3 regions of the Arthrobacter sp. TJ-170 genome follow, and region 3 is predicted to be linked to each of the others. Evidence: riboswitches for the same ligand, from Rfam matches in the RefSeq annotation. Region 3 holds a riboswitch; each other region holds the start of a gene.
What was found. Region 3 has a riboswitch for cyclic di-AMP ahead of AC4D1W_RS00275 (NlpC/P60 family protein). Riboswitches for the same ligand answer to the same signal wherever they lie in the genome.
Positions count from the first base shown of each region.

Region 1: it holds a riboswitch for cyclic di-AMP, as region 3 does, so the genes downstream of both, AC4D1W_RS04125 (C40 family peptidase) here and AC4D1W_RS00275 (NlpC/P60 family protein) in region 3, are expected to answer to the same signal.
Region 2: it holds a riboswitch for cyclic di-AMP, as region 3 does, so the genes downstream of both, AC4D1W_RS09955 (M23 family metallopeptidase) here and AC4D1W_RS00275 (NlpC/P60 family protein) in region 3, are expected to answer to the same signal.

Region 1 covers NZ_JBZCNL010000002.1:37,349-43,376, reverse strand. The annotation lists gene AC4D1W_RS04155 (TOBE domain-containing protein) at 1-311, opposite strand, end outside; gene AC4D1W_RS04150 (YceD family protein) at 529-1,062, shown strand; gene rpmF (50S ribosomal protein L32) at 1,065-1,268, shown strand; gene rnc (ribonuclease III) at 1,326-2,048, shown strand; gene mutM (bifunctional DNA-formamidopyrimidine glycosylase/DNA-(apurinic or apyrimidinic site) lyase) at 2,064-3,068, shown strand; gene AC4D1W_RS04130 (YtxH domain-containing protein) at 3,146-3,427, shown strand; cyclic di-AMP (ydaO/yuaA leader) riboswitch at 3,567-3,724, shown strand; gene AC4D1W_RS04125 (C40 family peptidase) at 3,728-4,693, shown strand; gene AC4D1W_RS04120 (ABC transporter ATP-binding protein) at 4,876-5,796, shown strand; gene AC4D1W_RS04115 (ABC transporter permease) at 5,796-6,028, shown strand, end outside.
Region 2 covers NZ_JBZCNL010000004.1:259,999-266,026, reverse strand. The annotation lists gene AC4D1W_RS09975 (FecCD family ABC transporter permease) at 1-543, shown strand, start outside; gene AC4D1W_RS09970 (FecCD family ABC transporter permease) at 540-1,604, shown strand; gene AC4D1W_RS09965 (ABC transporter ATP-binding protein) at 1,606-2,493, shown strand; gene AC4D1W_RS09960 (siderophore-interacting protein) at 2,604-3,671, shown strand; cyclic di-AMP (ydaO/yuaA leader) riboswitch at 3,799-3,977, shown strand; gene AC4D1W_RS09955 (M23 family metallopeptidase) at 3,999-4,808, shown strand; gene AC4D1W_RS09950 (diacylglycerol/lipid kinase family protein) at 4,857-5,855, opposite strand; gene AC4D1W_RS09945 (hypothetical protein) at 5,969-6,028, shown strand, end outside.
Region 3 covers NZ_JBZCNL010000001.1:47,861-53,888, reverse strand. The annotation lists gene AC4D1W_RS00295 (DUF6457 domain-containing protein) at 1-60, opposite strand, end outside; gene mobA (molybdenum cofactor guanylyltransferase) at 74-691, opposite strand; gene AC4D1W_RS00285 (HNH endonuclease) at 688-1,188, opposite strand; gene AC4D1W_RS00280 (NlpC/P60 family protein) at 1,392-2,216, opposite strand; gene AC4D1W_RS00275 (NlpC/P60 family protein) at 2,244-3,050, opposite strand; cyclic di-AMP (ydaO/yuaA leader) riboswitch at 3,056-3,207, opposite strand; gene AC4D1W_RS00270 (M23 family metallopeptidase) at 3,360-4,418, opposite strand; cyclic di-AMP (ydaO/yuaA leader) riboswitch at 4,423-4,610, opposite strand; gene AC4D1W_RS00265 (iron-dependent transcriptional repressor DtxR) at 4,732-5,436, opposite strand; gene serC (phosphoserine transaminase) at 5,676-6,028, shown strand, end outside.

The DNA of each region.
Region 1 (6,028 bases), on a different contig from region 3:
ACGGCTTCGCTGCTCATGAGGGACACGACCCGGTGCGGCCCGCACTGGAGCTCCACCTGGGACATCACCCGGTCGCTGATCACTTCGGTAACCAGCCCGACGAAACGGTTGCGCGCAGAGGTGGCCACGCTGGACAGGTCCGAGGGAAGCACGGCACGATCCCGAGCCAACCGGGCCAGTCCCAGCCCGTCAACCGAGAGAACACCCGAGGATCGCGAGGCGGACAGTGTTCCGTCTTCTACCCAGCGACGCACCGTATCTGAGCTGACGCCGAGGAACTGTGCAGCATCCCGCACACGTATCTGAGTCATAATTCCAAACTTAGCGTGGTATTTGCGAGGATTGTTCTCCCGATGCCACAGATTTCCTATTCGCCAGGCGTGCGAGAGACCCACCGGTTTGGGGTGGGGCTTCGTTTCGGGCTAAGATGGTTCGTCGGTCACATGTTCTACAGGAGTTTTCATTAGAAGCGATCTCAGTTCGCCCCTGGTCTTCAGTGTCAGGGATCTCGGGCGCAGCCCGGGGAGCATGCGAACAGTCGAAGAACATGTGCCCGCACCGAAGGATTTTGGTGTGGCGCTCATCGGCGTTCAGGAAGGCTCCGAAGTGGAGTTGGACCTGAGGTTCGAGGCTGTACATGAGGGGATCCTGGTATCGGGAACCGTATACGTCGAAGTAACTGGCGAATGCGGCCGATGCCTTGACCCGCTCAGCTATGGCAGCAGTGTCGATGTGCAGGAACTCTTCTACTACGACGCCCCTGAGTCGGCGGAGGATGAAGAGGAGGACGTGCAGCGCCTGGTTGAGAACGACACCGTCGATCTTGAGCCGGTACTGCGGGATGCGGTAGTAACATCGTTGCCGTTCCAGCCGGTATGCCGGGAGGACTGCCAGGGTCTGTGTGCTGAATGCGGTGCACGCCTGGAAGAGGATCCCGGACACCAGCACGAGGTCCTCGACCCCCGCTGGGCTGCTCTGACAGGGTTGGCCGGCGCGGCCGCCGGCCCTGAGGCAGCGGAACCAGAAGTTAAGACAGAGTCAGACAAGAGAGAAGAGAGTTAGTCGTGGCTGTTCCCAAGCGGAAAATGTCCCGCTCGAATACGCGTGCACGCCGGTCCCAGTGGAAGGCTGTTGCTCCCAAGCTGGTGAAGACGGTGGAGAACGGTCGCGTCACCTACAGCCTTGCCCACCAGGCCAAGGTTGTCACCGACTCCGCCGGTACCGAGCTGTTCCTTGAGTACAAGGGCCGCAAGGTAGCCGACGTCTAAATGCTGACGGCACCGCTTCACGGTGCTGCCGGCAACGATCGCGAAAGCGTCGCCCGCGTGGAAAGTTCTGAAGATCTTTTGAAGCGTCTCGGTGTCAGTATTGACGCCGAGACGCTTCGTCTTGCCCTGACGCATCGCTCCTACGCGTATGAGCAGGGCGGCATCCCCACCAACGAACGGCTCGAGTTCCTGGGCGACGCAGTCCTTGGACTCTCGGTCACGGATGCCCTGTATCGGGACAATCCGGATCTGTCCGAGGGCGAGCTCGCCAAGAGGCGCTCCGCCGTCGTCAGTACCCGCGCCCTCGCCGAGATTGCCCGTGGTCTCGGCCTCGGGCAACACATCCTGCTGGGGCAGGGCGAAAAGCTCACCAACGGCTGGAACAAGTCGTCCATCCTTGCCGACACGATGGAAGCCATCATCGGCGCCACCTACCTCAGTAGTGGCATGGAGACGGCGAGGCGCCTGGTCATGCGCATCATCGGCCCTGTGTTGGAAGACGCTGCAGCGCTCGGTGCCGGAACGGACTGGAAAACCAGTATTCAGGAAATCGCCGCCGCGCAGCGGATGGGCGTCATCGACTACAAGGTCACCGGATTCGGTCCCGATCACGACCGCAGGTTTGAAGCGGTGCTTGTCATCGGCGGTACCAGTTATGGTTCCGGCTCCGGCCGCTCCAAAAAGGAAGCCGAGCAAGAGGCGGCGGCGGCCTCCTGGAAGCTGCTGCAGCTAGGGAACGTCGATGCGCACGCTGACGCGGAGGCACGTCAGTCCACGTGATCCCGGGAGCTTGTGATGCCTGAACTTCCCGAGGTGGAGGTTGTACGCCGGGGGCTCGCACGCTGGGTCAGCGGGCGCCGCATCGAGGCGGTAGACGTTCTTGACCCCCGCTCAATCCGCCGTCATGCCCTCGGCACTGAGGACTTCAGAGGCAACCTTGTCGGCGCCCGCGTCACAGATGCGGTACGCCGTGGGAAATTTCTCTGGTTGCCGCTCGCTACGGATGACGGCGACATCGGTGACCCTATGTCGTCGTACCCGCCGCCTCCGGCCGGCCTCACGGCCGGCACGGAACAGATAGCGCTGATGGCGCATCTAGGCATGAGCGGACAGCTTCTGGTCGAAGACCACACCCAGCCCGACGAAAAGCACCTGAAGGTACGGCTGCGGCTGTCCACAGTTTCCGGAGGCGAACCGCTGCCGGAAGAGCTCCGCTTCGTTGATCAGCGAATCTTCGGTGGCCTCTTCGTTACTAGCATGGTGCCCACCTCGGACGGGCTTCCGGGTGGACTGGGGGAGTGTCCAGCGCCACTGGTGCCGCTCGAAGCGGCGCACATCGCGCGGGACCCGCTGGACCCGGCATTTTCCTTCGAGGAGTTCTACCGGAAGCTGCGCGCCCGGCGCACCGGTTTGAAGCGTGCACTGCTCGACCAGACTCTGGTTTCGGGAGTCGGCAACATCTACGCGGACGAGTCGCTGTGGGCTGCCAGACTGCACTATGCGCGTCCCACGGACACTCTCCGCCGGGCGGAAGCTGCCCGGCTGCTCACGTCCTGCCGCGACGTGATGGCTCGCGCGCTCGACGCAGGAGGCACGAGCTTCGATTCCCTCTACGTGAACGTCAACGGCGCCTCCGGTTACTTTGAACGCTCACTGAACGCCTATGGCAGGGAACGCGACCCTTGCCGGCGATGCTCGGCAGACGGTCTGGACTCGCGCATCCGGCGCGACACCTTCATGAACCGTTCCTCATATACCTGCCCACGATGCCAGCCGAGGCCCCGCAACGGACGGTGGTAAGTATCCCCTGACGTGACAAAAGTAAGTATGCTGATTAGATTCGATATCTCAGTATCCGACACGTCAGGAGTAACGCGATGAAGAACAAGTTGGTTTTTGCAGCAGGCATGGCGGCAGGCTACGTTCTGGGCGCCCGGGCCGGTCGTGCCAGCTATGAGCAGATCAAGGTCAAGGCCAACGAGCTGTGGAACAGTCCGAAGGTGCAGGGCAAGGTTTCCCAGGCGTCGGAGACCGTGAAAGCCAAAGCTCCCGAGGTTCAGGCGCAGGCTGAGCAGGCACTGAAGAAGGCCCAGTCGGCGATGCACCGTGGCGGCGATAACGAAGCTTCAAAAGACCCGAACGCCGAATACAAGATCTGACCGGATGCTGCGGCACGTGTGATCAGCCTCTCCGTGATCGAAACGTGACAATTCAATGAAAGGTATGTAACGTTATGGACACGCCGGGTTCAAAAGCCCGGCTTCCTTCTGGTGGATTGCCTAATCCTGCCGCCGCTGGAAGGTCCGTTCGCTACACACTGCGGCAGGAGCGGGGGAACCAGATTAGCGGACTTCTGTGAAGTCCTAGGGGTGAAGACGTACCGGCTCTGTGCCGGTCGTCCGGGTGGCTCCCATCCGAATCCGACAGCTAACTCCGCAGGCGTTGGGAGAGGCTATTCCGTGTCCAAAAACCGTCATATCGCGCGCCACCGTGCAACTCCGCCCAGCACCATGCAGATCGTGTCCAAGGCAGTCAGCTCGCACGCTGGCACCGTTGGCCGCCCTGCAGCTGTAGTTGTAGCAGCCTCCGGCATCATGTTCGGAGCCGCCCTTCCGGCCAGCGCGGGAACCACCACCACTTCTGCCACCGTCCCGGCCGCTGAGGTAAGCGTGCAGGCAGCAGTGGCGCCCGTCGCCCCGGCCCCCGTTGCTCAGGCTCCGGCTGCTCCGGCACCTGCTGTGAACGCTCCGACCCACACCGTTCAGGCCGGAGACACCCTCGGCGCCATCGCCGGCAACTACGGTGTCAGCCTCGACGCCATCTTCGCTGCGAACGGCCTCGGCTGGGAGTCAATCATCTACCCGGGCCAGGTCATCAGCTTGTCCGGCAGCGCCGCAGCCGCTCCGGCTCCTGCCGCGGCTGCACCCGCTCCTGCTGCAGCCGCTCCGGCTCCTGCCGCGGCTGCACCCGCTCCGGCTCCTGCTGCACCCGCTCCGGCACCGGCTCCCGCACCTGCACCGCAGGTTCAGGCTGCTCCGGCACCGGCAGAGACCAGCACCATGAACATCACCACCGCGTCCTCCAAGATCACCGTGGCTGATGGTTCTTCAAGCGGCGCAGGCGCATCGATCCTCGCTTCTGCCCGGGCGCAGCTCGCCGGTGGCGCTGTTCAGGACTGCACCCGCCTCGTTGAGATCGCAATGGCTGCAGCCGGGAAGCCTGTCGGTGACCTCGGCCCCATGCAGTTCGCAGGCTACGGCGCGCAGGTAAGCACCCCGGCACCGGGTGACCTCGTCATCACCGGTGGCCACGTGGCTGTTTACGCTGGCGGTGGCCAGGTCATCAGCAGCGGCATGAATGGTGCAAACCTCACCATGCAGCACCCGCTGAGCGACCTCGCCGGCGCGTTCTTCGTGCGCGTCTAGTCTTCGGACTAGCCTTTCTCCCTGGGGAGGACCTGAAAAGGTCCTCCCCAGCGGTGTTTAAGCGCCGGTTACATCACTCGGAGGATTACGCAGAAGGACGGGTTGTCACTCTGCGGGTGCCGCTGCACCTCGGTATAGGCTGTGCTCCTCAGAGTGCGACGCGCGGGAGGTAATGCCCTGCCATGGAACCGGAACACGTCATCCGGGCTTCGCGCCTGGTCAAGAGATTCGGCTCGGTCATGGCGCTGACGGGGCTTGACCTGCGCGTCCGGGCCGGTGAAGTTCACGGGTTCCTCGGCCCCAACGGTGCCGGGAAGTCCACCACCCTCCGGCTGTTGCTTGGACTCATGCGTCCTACCAGCGGCTCCGTCCGGGTCCTGGGTCTGGACCCGTGGACTGAACCCATTCACGCGCGCCGGGACATTGCCTATGTGCCGGGTGATGTGAATCTTTGGCCGGACCTGAGTGGAGGTGAGGTGATTGATCTGATCACCGGCCTCCGCGGCGGCGCGGACGAGAGACTGCGCCGCGAGCTTATTGAGGAGTTCGACTTTGATCCCCGACGCCGGGCACGGACCTATTCAAAGGGCAACCGCCAGAAAGCTGCGCTGATCGCGGCGTTCGCGCGGCCCGCGCGCCTCTACCTGCTGGACGAGCCGAGCGCGGGTCTTGATCCCGTCATGGATGCTGTGTTCCGACGACAGGTGCAGCGCGTAAGCGCGGAGGGTGCAACTGTCCTGCTTTCCAGCCATATTCTGAGCGAGGTGGAGCAGCTTTGCGAGCGCATCACCATCATTCGTGCCGGGACAGTGGTTGAATCCGGCGCCCTGTCCGAACTTCGGCACCTCCGCCGCACTCGCTTTCTCGTGGCAGGGGCGCAGACAGCAGATGTTCTGGAAGGCCTCCCCGGTGTTTATGACCTGTATACGGTGCCCGGCGGCACCCAGTTCGACGCTGACCAGGCACACCTGCCGGCCGTGCTGGCCCACCTTTCACGGGCCGGACTGACTGGGATCACAGCAAACCCGCCGTCCCTCGAGGAACTGTTCCTTCGGCACTATACCGAGGCTGGCGACGCGTCTTCCACGGATCGATCACCCTAATGTTCGGGGTCCTGCTGATGCTGCGGATGCACCTGGTCCGCGATCGTTGGTTCCTCCCAAGTTGGATCGGGGGGATCAGTGCGCTCGGGCTACTTGCGGCCGTAGCAGTGTCCACCCAGTTCACCGGTACCGATGAGCGTGCGGCGATCGTGTCAATTGCCTCCGCCAGCCCGGCATTCCTGTTCCTGCGTGGGCTGCCGGACGGCACCGGCCTCGGCTCCGTAGTGTTCTT
Region 2 (6,028 bases), on a different contig from region 3:
GCTGCACTCTCCGCCGGGATGGTCTCGCTCCTGAACGCCGTGCTGGTTTCCAGCCAGCAGACCTTCGACACATTCAGGTTCTGGCAGGTAGGCTCCGTAGCCGGCCGCGGCTGGGACGTCATCTTGCCGGTGCTGCCGTTCCTTGCCTTCGGATTCGCCCTGACCCTGCTCACAGGCAAGGTGCTCAACAGCCTTTCACTCGGCGACGACATAGCCCGCGGACTGGGCCAGAACGTCACGCTCGCCCGCGCGCTCACGGCACTCGGCGTCGTCGTGCTCTGCGGAGCTGCGACAGCGGCCGCCGGCCCTATCGGATTTATCGGCCTCGTCATTCCGCACGTGGTGCGTGCGTTCACGGGCCCTGATTACAGGTGGATCCTTCCGTTCTCCATGGTGCTCGCGCCGGTGCTGCTGCTGGCCGCCGACATCCTCGGACGCGTTATCCTCCCGCCCGGTGAGGTGCAGGTGGGCATCCTCACCGCAATCATCGGTGCCCCCGTATTCATCTGGCTGGTGCGGCGCCGGAAGATGGCTGAATTATGAGCCTCGCAGTCCGTCCCACACCCGCTGAGCACGCAGGTGACAAAGGCCTGGGTCTCCCGCAGCGCCATCAGCTGCGCACTCAGCGGGCCGTGAAGATCGGTGTGCTGGCGTTCCTCGTCGTCGTGCTCAGCGCCGTCACGCTCCTGCTGGGCCGCTACACCGTCACCATCCCCGACTTCTTCCGCATCGTGGCAGGCGCCGACATCCCGGGAGCCAGTTTCATCGTGATGGAGAACCGGATTCCCCGCGTCCTGATCGGCGTCATGATCGGTGGAGCCTTCGGCGTTGCCGGAGCGGTGTTCCAGACCATGCTCCGCAATCCGCTTGCCAGCCCCGACATCATCGGCATCAGCTACGGAGCCAGCGCGGCGGCCGTCTTCGCGATCGCGTTCCTCGGCGCATCCGGCCTCGTCCTCTCAGGCTTCGCCATGGGCGGCGCCCTGGTGGTTGCGCTGGCCATCTATTTCATCTCCCGGCGGGGCTCGGTGGCAGGATACCGGCTCATCCTGGTCGGCATCGGGTTCGCGGCGGTCCTGCAGTCCGTGGTCAGCTTCCTCCTCACCCGCACCGACATCACCGTCGCAACCGACGCCCTCGCGTGGCTGAACGGTTCGCTCAACTCGAGCAACTGGGAACGCGTGAGCATACTGTCCGTTGCGCTGGTGATGTTGGCGCCCGCCGTCGTCGTACTGTCCCGCTCGCTGCGGGGGCTGGAACTGGGCGACGACGCCGCAGCCGGACTGGGCGTAAACGTCGAACGGTCACGGCTGGCGCTGATCGTCACCGGGGTGCTCCTCGCCGCAGTTGCGACGGCGGCTGCCGGGCCGGTCTCCTTCATCGCGTTCCTCTCCGGTCCGATCGCCCGGCGCCTCCTCGGCGGGTACCGCCCGCTGGTGACGGCAGCGCTGGTCGGAGCGGTCATCGTTCTGGCAGCGGATTTCGTGGGTGCGAACCTGATTCCAGGAGTTTCCCTGCCGGTCGGAGTGATCACGGGTGTGCTCGGCGCCCCGTTCCTCCTCTGGCTTCTTGCCACATCCAACCGATCAGGCCAGGGAGGCTGACATGAGGTTGAACGCCAAAGACCTGACACTCGCATACGACAACCGCCGGGTGGTCGAAGACCTCACCGTCGAACTGCCGACGGGCAAGATCACAGTCATCGTCGGGGCGAACGCCTGCGGCAAGTCCACCCTGCTCCGCGGCCTGGCGCGGTTGCTCAAGCCTGCGGCGGGAACGGTGCTCCTGGACGGCAAGGACATCCACTCACTGTCCACCCGCGCGGTGGCGAAGACCCTCGGGCTGCTCCCGCAAACCCCGGTGGCCCCGGACGGAATCGCCGTGGTGGACCTCGTGGGCCGTGGCCGCTACCCTCACCAGGGCTGGTTCCGGCAGTGGAGTCCCGACGACGACGCCGCCGTTGCCTCCGCCCTGCGCGTCACCGACACGCTGGAACTCGCAGACCGCAACGTCGACGAACTCTCCGGCGGCCAGCGGCAGCGCGTCTGGATTGCCATGGCGCTGGCGCAGCAAACCGACATCCTGCTTCTGGATGAACCGACCACATTCCTTGACGTGGCGCACCAGGTGGAAGTCCTCGACCTGATCACGGATCTGAACCGTACTGCGGGCACCACCGTCGCAATCGTCCTGCATGACCTGAACCTCGCCGCTCGTTACGCGGACCACCTGATCGCCATGAAGGGCGGCCGCATTGTCGCCGAGGGCTCGCCGTCGAGGGTGGTCACAGCGGAGACGGTCGCCGAGGTCTTCGGCCTGGAATCGCAGGTTATCCCTGATCCCGTTTCGGGCACGCCGATGGTCGTGCCCATCGGGCGGCATCACGCCGCCCCCCGCACTGCAAGCGCAAAGACCACCCCTGAGGGCGTCACGGGTTTTTTACCGAACCCGCAGGACGGGCTCCCCGCACCGGCAATGGAGGCAGCATCGTGACAGAAGTCAGCACAGCGCATCGGGCCCGAAGGACGAGAACGGAGTCAACGTCAGAGACGGGGCCGGAGGCAACTCCACGGACCGCCGCAGCTGCAGGTGCACAGGCGGCCGTGTCCGCGATCCGCGCGTTCAACGTCGTGGTCAGCCGTGTGGAGCACGTCAGCGCGAATTTCCGTCGCATCACGTTCGGTGGTGCCTGCCTTTCCGGCTTCGGCGTCCAGGGTTCCACCCTGGATCTGCGCATCAAGGTGATGATCCCGCCGACCGGCGGTGAAGGCGCGGACCTCGGCGCGCTCATGGACGGCGCGGGCAGCGGGTGGTACCAGCAGTGGCTTTCCCTCCAGCCCGCGGAACGCGGGGACATGCGCACGTACACGGTCCGCGAATCACGCTGCAATCAGGAGGTTCCTGAGCTGGACGTCGACTTCGTGATGCACTTCGACGCGGACGGGAAGGGCGGCCCGGCCTCGCAGTGGGCCGCATCGGCTGAGCCGGGCGACCGGGTATGGCTGATCGGGCCAAACATCCATGCCGCAACCTGCTCAACCGCCGGCGCGTACGGCGGCATCGAGTGGCGCCCCGGCCTGGCCCAGAACGTTCTGCTCGCGGGGGATGAGACGGCCGTTCCGGCCATCAGCGCCATCCTTGAGTCACTGCCGGAGGACATCAGCGGCCACGCGTTCCTGGAAGTCCCGGACGGATCTGACTGCCAGGACATCCGGACCCGTTCCGGCGTAGGTATCAGCTGGCTGGTGCGCGGCGGCCGTCCGCACGGTGAACTGCTCGATGCGGCCGTTCGTCAGGCGGTCAGGGTCCCGGGCTGGGTATCCCTGGCGGCGCCCTTCCGCGTGAGCCTGGGCTCCGACACACCCTCAGGGCAGGCACTTGCCGCGGCAGCCCGTGCCGGCGGTCCTGAACGGGCAGCCGGACCCGAGCCGGAGGACATCGACATTGACAAGACCATCCTCTGGGAGACGCCCCAGCTACTGGATGCCGCGGCCCTTGACGGCTCGCTGAACCCGGACAAGCCTTCGGGCGCGCTGCCGTTTTATGCCTGGATTGCCGGTGAAGCCGCTGTGGTCCGAGGGTTGCGCCGTTACCTCGTGCGAGACGTCGGCATCGACCGCAAGCAGGTCGCCTTCATGGGTTACTGGCGTAGGGGTAAATCCGAACTCTGATAGCACAGGGGGGACGCAATTCCCGTGATTGCCACATAACGAATTTGTAACTTTCGGCAGAGTGCCGTACCGTTGAATCAGGTCATGCGTATCATCGTGGCCGCCGGACTGTACGCCTAGCCCTGTCACCTGTCCGGTTCCTCATCCTCGAAGACAGGGGCGGAGAACCCAATCCGGGCAGTCAGTCTGCCTTTGGGGTGAAGCCTGCAAACTCCTTGATCCCGCCCAAGCGCGGCCATCAAGGTAAGGCCGAGTAACTCTTGCTCGAACCCGACAGCTAACTTCGCCGGCGTCAAGAGAGGCAATCCCTTGTCCCAGCATGATTCCGTGGGCACTCCTGTGCCTGTTTCGGCCGGTCACCGTTCATCGCCAACACATGCCGGAAGTCGGACCCGACGCGCTGAGCGCCGCCACGATCGTGCACGGCGCCGTGTCCGCGCGCTGCTCTGCGTCGGCGGAGCCCTCACAGCTGCGTCAGGGCTTGCGCTGACCCAGGCAGGGCCGCCATTGCTGACAGAGGCAGGGCTGGTGAGGGCGAGCGAGACGCAGAGCGTCACCGCCCCCGAGGGCGCCGCAGTGGATTTCAGCCGCGAGTCGGTTGCACCGTCGTCGCCCAACGACATGCCCGCTGGGGAGAGCAAGGTTTCGACGCTGTCCGAGGGCGAAATCACGGTCGCCCAAGCCGAACCCAGCCGTAAGCCGGCGGAGGCGCCCAGCAAGGAGCCGGCAGAAAAACCTGCTGAGGAACCATCGCTCGGTGCGCCGCTGAGCAAGCTTTCGGTGGCTTCCGCATACGGCAAGCGGATCAATCCGATGAGCGGGTATGGCGAGGAAATGCACACGGGCACGGATTTCGCCGGGGCCTGCGGCACGCCGGTACTTGCCGCGGGCTCAGGCACCGTAACCGAATCCGGGTGGCACCCCTATGGCGGGGGTCAGCGCATTGTGATCGACCACGGCGGGGGACTGCAGACCACCTACAACCACCTCGCCTCACTGGGCACCACCGTTGGTGAGAAAATCGACCGCGCAGAGGCTATCGGCGCAGTGGGAAGCACCGGCAACTCCACCGGCTGCCATCTGCATTTCGAAGTGGTCGTCGATGGGAAGACAGTCGACCCGGGCGGCCACCTCTAGCGACTACCGGGCTCCCGACGCTCGCGCCGGGTCCCTGACCCGCTGGACCTACGGCACCGGGTCGGTCAGGATCGCCGGGTCCTTCTTGCCGTACGGCATCCGCACCTTCAGCGAGTCCGGTTCCACCCGGAAGGACATGTGCGTGCCCTGGCCGAGCGGGTCGCCGTCGAGCTCGATTTCCAGCGGCGTGTCAGACTCCACCTCTGCGGCCTTGCACTGGTAGTACTCCACCGATGGGTCCTTGCCCTTGCCCCGCGCCAGGAGCTTGCCGACGACAGCGAACCACCCGAACTTGCCCCGCGGCGCGATGGTCATGATGTCCAGCAGCCCGTCGTTGAGCCTGGCGCCCGGAAAGATCTCCAGGCCGCCCATGATCTTTCCGCAGTTGCCTCCCATGACGCTGCGCAGGCGGCGGGTGACCCGCTTGCCGCCGTCGATCGAGATATGAACCTTGGAGGGCTTGCCCGGGAGGTTCCGGATGCCGGCGTCGACGTATGCGAGCCAGCCCAACTTGTCCTTGAGGTCGTCGCGGGTATCAGCCATCACCGAAGCGTCGAAGCCAAGCCCGGCCATCACGAGGAAGACATGCGCGTCCTGTGCCCGGTCCACATTCACATGCACCACATCGATCAGCCGTTCGGTGCCACCGAGTGCCGCTTCGACGGCTCCGCGGGGATCGTCGACGTCAATGTCGAGGTTGCGCGCGAGCAGGTTGCCGGTGCCCAGCGGCAGCAGGCCGAGTGCCGTCGTCGTGCCGGCCAGTTCCTCCGCCACGCACCGTACGGTGCCGTCGCCGCCGGCCGCGATGACGACGTCGACCCCTTCCCTGAGCGCCTCTTGTGCCTGGCCGTGCCCCGGATCATCCTCGGTGGTCTCAAGGAAGAGGGGTTCCTGCCACCCCTTCTCGAGGCTCAGTTCCGTGACGATTGCGCGGATATCCTCCTCGGTGGGCTTGACCGGGTTGAGGATCAGGGCGGCGCGCTTTGTCCGCGATTCCGACTGCGTTTCCGACCGCGTTTCAGACTCGGTGTCCGGCAAAGAAGCCATGGGTATTCTCCTGACGAGATTGGTTGTAATCGAGCTTAGCGTCTGCCCCTCACCCGGTGCGCGAAGAGTTTTTACGGGACTATGCTGGGTGGTCAAAACCAGAAGGAGGAGCCATGACACAGGACCAATCCAGCGCAGGCCGGGGCAGCGGGCCGGAAGAGGGTGCCGAGGAG
Region 3 (6,028 bases):
TTCGAACATTTCCAGAAGCTTTTCGCTCCACTGCCTGAGCAGGCGACCCCGATCCTCCATGGTGAACCTCTCGCTATTTGCCCGCGTCTGGCTCCTCCACCCCGAATTGCCGGGCGTCGGACCACGTATCGATGTCGATGGTTGAGCCTGCGGGAACCTCGACTGGACTCCATGTCACCCTAGCAAGGAGGGCGCGCATAGACAGGTTTCTTACTTCCTGCCGGTCGACAGCACTCGCGAGGTCAGTCCAGCGATACAGAGCCGCGAGCGGCTGGTCCCTGCCGCCGTCGTGCGCCAATACCGATAACCCGGTTGCGAGGGCGCCCGAGGCAAGTGCGGGCAGCGCGTCGCTGATGCGCGGCATGTCGCATGCGAACACCAGCACCCAGGGCGGGGGATTGTCTTCCAAATGCACGACGGCGGCGCGCACCGCCGCCGCCGGCCCACCGAACGGTGGATCCTCCCGGATCAGCTCCGCCCTTGCCGGCAGGTCGGGCGAGGGACCGCCCACTACGACAAGACGCCGGGCCGCAGCGAGCGCGTCACAGGTACGTACCAGCAGCGATGTGCCGTCGACCCGCAGGGAAGACTTTGGAACCCCGCCCAACCTGGACGATCTGCCACCGCTGAGCACCACGGCGTCAAACATCAGCTCCTCGGCGGCGCTCGGGTCCGCGGTCGGGCTGCTCACGCCGCGTTGTCGGCGGGCAGGAACTCGCTCCACTGTGGCGAGGGCTTCTCAAGTTCCCGGATCTGCCAGGAAGTCCCGCGGGGAGGCCTGGGCACAACACGGAGCGACCAGCCGAGGGAGCCGAGAGTCTTGTCCCCCTTCGCGTTGTTGCATTTCAGGCAGCAGGCGACGAGGTTCTCCCAGCTGTCCTCTCCCCCGCGCGAGCGCGGGACCACATGGTCGATTGTGGATGCGGCCTTGCCGCAGTAGGCGCACAGATGATTATCACGCCGGAGGACGCCGCGTCGCGTTGCTACCGTGCTGTTGCGGTAGGGGATCTTCACATACCGGTTAAGCAGAATGACAGATGGTCTGGACAGGACTTCGTTAGGACCAACCACCGGGTCCTCCCCTTCCGCGACGACGCTGGCTTTCCCTGTGAGAACAAGGACCAGCGCCCGGCGGAAGGTGACCACCGCCAGTGGTTCATATCCAGCATTAAGAACGAGAGTGCGCATGCACATTCCTCTTTGCCGACCATTGTCCAGGAGATTCCGTGAAATCCCTGAAGCTAAAGCGAAGGTACTTCGGATTAACAGTGCAAGAGTAAGCCGTTCCGCTTATGGTTCGTCAATCGCCACACCCGCTTTTTCCCGGCGGACGGGCACGAAAATGCCCCTCGCCGGAGACGGTGAGGGGCATTTACGGATCTGTCGGAGAATTAGCCGCCGACACGGATGAACACAGGGCCCGATCCGAGTTCGGAAGGCGCGATGACGGTCTGGTTGCCGTTGAATCCGCCATGGACGGCCTGGCCGCCGCCGATGTAAACAGCGATGTGGGCAAGTCCCATCCCGCCGTCGGCATAGTAAATGAGGTCACCGGGAATGGCTTCTGCGGCGCTGACCGTGCGGCCGAGGGAGAGGTAACCGGCCGGCCACCCGTGGAAGTTGATGCCGGCAGCGGCGAGGGCGTTGCTGGCGAGGCGGGTGCAGTCCTGGGTCACTCCGAGCTGCGCCTTCGCCGCAGCAGCGATGGTAGCGGCTACGCCCGAGGACGCCTGGGGTGCCGCTGCGGGGGCAGGCGTCTTGGCGACGGCTGGCTGCGCGGCGACAGTGGCCGTTGTTTCCACTGCTACTGCGGGCTCGATTACCGCAGGTTCTGCCTCGACAAGCGGTGCCACAGCGGGAGCGATCTCAATCGTTTCCGCCTGCGGCTGAATTACAGGGGCAACCACCTCAGGAGCGGCGACAGCCTTGACGGCCGCCTTGTTGAAGGAGATCTCAGCGTCCGCAGGTGCCTGGACCGGCGCCGTGGCGGGCTGAACCTCGAGCGTGGTGGTGACGGTGTTGCGCTCCGAAGGCAGTTCCACCGCGTTTGCGGCGACGCCGGTGGTAAGAACCAGTCCGGATGCTGCGGCGATGACGGCTGCCTGGCGGCCTACGCCCCCGGCGTTGTCGCTGACGGCGCGCGCAATGGTGGAGAGAGGGGCTGATCGCTGCACTTCGGCGCGGTGGCGCGCGATGGCACGGGTATTCGGGGTCATATGTGTGAGCTCCAGGTTTTCTGGTTCTTAGCTGACGCGGACGAAGCTGTAGCCAGAGAGATCGGACAGGCTGTGAAGACCGGTGTTCATACCGTTCAGGCCACCGCTGATGACCTGGCCGTTGCCGACGTAGATCGCGACGTGACCACCGGAGACCACGAGGTCACCGGGAGCGGGAGTGGGAACGACGGATCCAAAGGCGAAGAAGTCGCTGGGAGCGATGTCGCCTACGGACTTGCCGATTGAGCGGAGGGCCTTCTCAACCATCGCGGTGCAATCCTGTGCGACACCGATCTGGGAGTAGGCCGAGCCGACCAGCGCTGCACCGACGCCACTGGCGCTGGGTGCCTTGACAGGAGCGGGAGTCTCAACGGCGGCGGTCTCTACCTTTGCCTGGGCCGGAGCTGCTGCCGCAACCTGGACGGCCGGCGTTGCGACCTCGACAACGGTCTCGACGACCGGGGCCGGGGCGGCCTCAACAACCTCAGTCTGCACTGCGACAGGAGCGTCCTCGACGGCTTCGACAACCGGAGCAGCTACGGCCTCGACGGCCGCACGCTCGAAGGTGACAGCCGCATCAGCAGAAGCGCTGACTGCGGTGGGCTGAACGGCGACTGCGCTGAGCGTCTTGACAGCCTGGGCCGAACGCTGGGCGTCGGATGCGCCGTGGGCCGGAAGTCCGGCTGTAAGGACCAAGCCTGAAGCTGCCACAATGACCGCTGCCTGGCGTCCTACGGAACCTGCGTTCGAAGATACAGCTTTCGAGATGGCTGCGAGCGAGTTGGTATGAACCGGCACCGCACGGTGGCGGCCCAGCGCAGAGCTGTTTGACACGTTAAATTGCCTCTCCCTACGCCTGCGAGGTGAGCTGTCGGATTCGGATGGGAGTCACCCGGCCGCGGATCGTCTCAAATCCTGCGACTTAACCCCAAGGACTTCTGAAAAGAAGCCCGCAATTGGTTCCCCCGCCCCTGCCATGCGATTTACGAACGGACCTCGTGCAGTGGCAGAGCTAGGCGATCTGCGCGAGAGTGCCGAACCCCCTGCGATCCGGCACGAGTTGAACGCTACCCCAGAAATTGAGGTATGTCACATTCCGATCACGGAACGGTGTGTTCCCGGTTACGACGATATTGAAACCGTTCAAAGCCAACCGAGCGGGTCGACGTTCTTGCCGTCTACAAGGACCTCGAAATGCAGGTGGCATCCGGTAGAAGCACCGGTGGATCCCACCCGTGCGATAGCTTCGCCGCGGTCAACAACCTGACCGACTGTCACGTCCATCGCTGACAGGTGGTTGTAGGTGGTCTCCAGGCCGTTGGCGTGCTGCACGACGACGCGATTGCCGCCGCCGTACGCGTGCCACCCTGCGAAGGTCACTGTGCCGGCCGCTGCAGCCTTCACGGCCGTTCCGCAGGCTTCGCTCATATCCTGCCCCGTGTGGAGCTCACCGGTGCCGGTGATGGGGCTGATTCGGGTGCCGAAGGGCGAGCTCATTACTCCGCCGTCCAGTGGCGCGGAGAGGGAACCTTTGGATTCTGCGGTCACGATGTCACTGCCCGAAGCGGAGACCATTTCGGCGAGCTTTGCCTCGGGGTCGAACTTCCCGTGCAGCCCAGCCCGGTGGAACGAGACATCCGCACCCGCGGCGGCCTGAACCCGCTGTGGTTCGTCCTGCTCAGCCGGAGCGGAAACGGCCTGTGCGTCGGAAGGCGCAACCGCTGCGGTTGTGGGCAGCGCGACGGTGAGGACCATTCCGGATGCAGCGGCGGCAATGGCAACCTTCTGGCTAAGCCCTGCCAGGGAAATATCCCGGCGTACGGTGACGGCGCGGCGTCGTCGTTCGATCCGCTGCGCGTCCCGGGGACGGAGGCCATTAGTGGACTGGGCCCCAGGCGCGGATTGTGCCGGGGCTTCGGAGACGTTGCGGGCCTCGCGCCGGGACATCGGCGCAGCTGGGCACGCAGCAACCGCCGCCGTCGGGGTCTTGAACTCCTGGACAGCTGACGTGACCGGCACAGCGACGTGGGGCGCTGTGAGGTGGGGCACAGCGACGTGGCGGGCTGGGAGGTGGGGCACAGCGACGTGGCGGGCTGTGAGGTGGGCGGTTCGCTCGGCCCGGTGACGCCTGTGGGCGTCGCGGGGCCGTGCTTCAGCAACCGGGGTGCCTGCACGGCGGCGCCCCGAAGCAGTGTTCGACAAGGAGACCCTTTCTCATTTTCGCCTGCGAAGTTAGCTGTCGGGTTCGAGTATGAGAAAACTCGGTTCGGATACTTCCGTTATGGCAGCACCCGGCACTTCACCCCAAGGCCATGGCGAGCCATAACCGGTGGTGGGTCCTCCGCCCCTGTCATCTGTTCAACACTGCGTTCGCTGACAGGGTTAGGCATGCGAACCAGGTAACGCTGGAGTATCAGCGCCAGGTATTAACTATAAAACCGGTGAGATCGAGCGTAACCGTTTCGTAACCAAACTGTGGATAACCTTAGGCAATCCAGAGCTTTCCCGACTTTGGTCAAGACTGGGGATGAACCGCCACGAAAACGTGTGAGGCGACTTCCGGCGGCAGTTCCAGTGCGCCCTCCACACCGGGCACCCGAACGGACACGTAATCCCCCGCCGCCTGCAGGGTCATGGACGCTCCGGGTCGCAGGCCACCCTCATCCAACTGCGTGAGCAGTTCCGGATCGACCTGGATAGGTTCAGCCAGACGGATAAGAGTCACAGCTGACCCGGCGATATTCGTCGCCAGGGCTTCGCTGAGGGTACACACACCGAGGGTCACGGTTTCGGAGGGCGTTCCGCCGATCGCTTCAAGCCCGGGAATGGGATTGCCGTAGGGCGACTCCGTCGGCTTTCCAAGCAATTCGTAGAGGCGCCGTTCGACCCGCTCACTCATGACGTGTTCCCACCGGCACGCCTCGTCGTGGACATAGGCCCAGTCAAGACCGATGACATCGGAGAGCAGTCGTTCAGCCAGCCGGTGCTTGCGCATCACCTCGGTGGCCCGCCGACGTCCGAGTTCGGTCAGTTCAAGGTGACGATCGCCGGTCACCACAACCAGCCCGTCGCGTTCCATCCGGCCCACCGTCTGAGACACCGTGGGTCCTGAGTGGCGAAGGCGCTCTGCGATGCGCGCACGCAGGGCCACGATGTTTTCTTCCTCGAGCTCAAGGATGGTCCGCAGGTACATCTCGGTGGTGTCGATGAGGTCCGTCATGCGGGGTTCAGCTCCTTGGCACTGGTGCGGATTGAGCGTTGATGCAGCGGTTGCCTGCAGTCCCTGGAAGGTGGGCCGCCGTCGTCATCCCTACGCCCCACAAGGTTAACCCATTTAGTTGGCCCGTTTGACGGTTGTCGTTTGCCACCGAACCGAGCGGTCATAATGCACCCGCGACGGAATCGCTGGGGCAGAATGGTCTGCGACCCCACATCACAAGTAAACGTCCTGGAGCAACCATGAGCACTTCCGCCGATATCCGCATCCCCGCCGAGCTGCTGCCGCAGGATGGACGGTTCGGCGCGGGTCCCTCCAAGATCCGTCCGGAGCAGCTGGACGCTCTCAAGAGTGCAGGTAGCGCACTGCTCGGAACCTCTCACCGTCAGGCCCCCGTAAAGAATCTGGTCGGATCGGTGCGGTCCGGCCTGATGGATTTCTTCGGCGCTCCTGAGGGCTACGAGGTTGTCCTCGGTGTCGGCGGATCCACTGCATTCTGGGATGTCGCCTCGTTCGGCCTCGTCGAATCCCGCGCACAGCACCTCTCCTTCGGTGAGTTCGGGTCCAAATTCGCTGCGGCAACGTCCAAGGCACC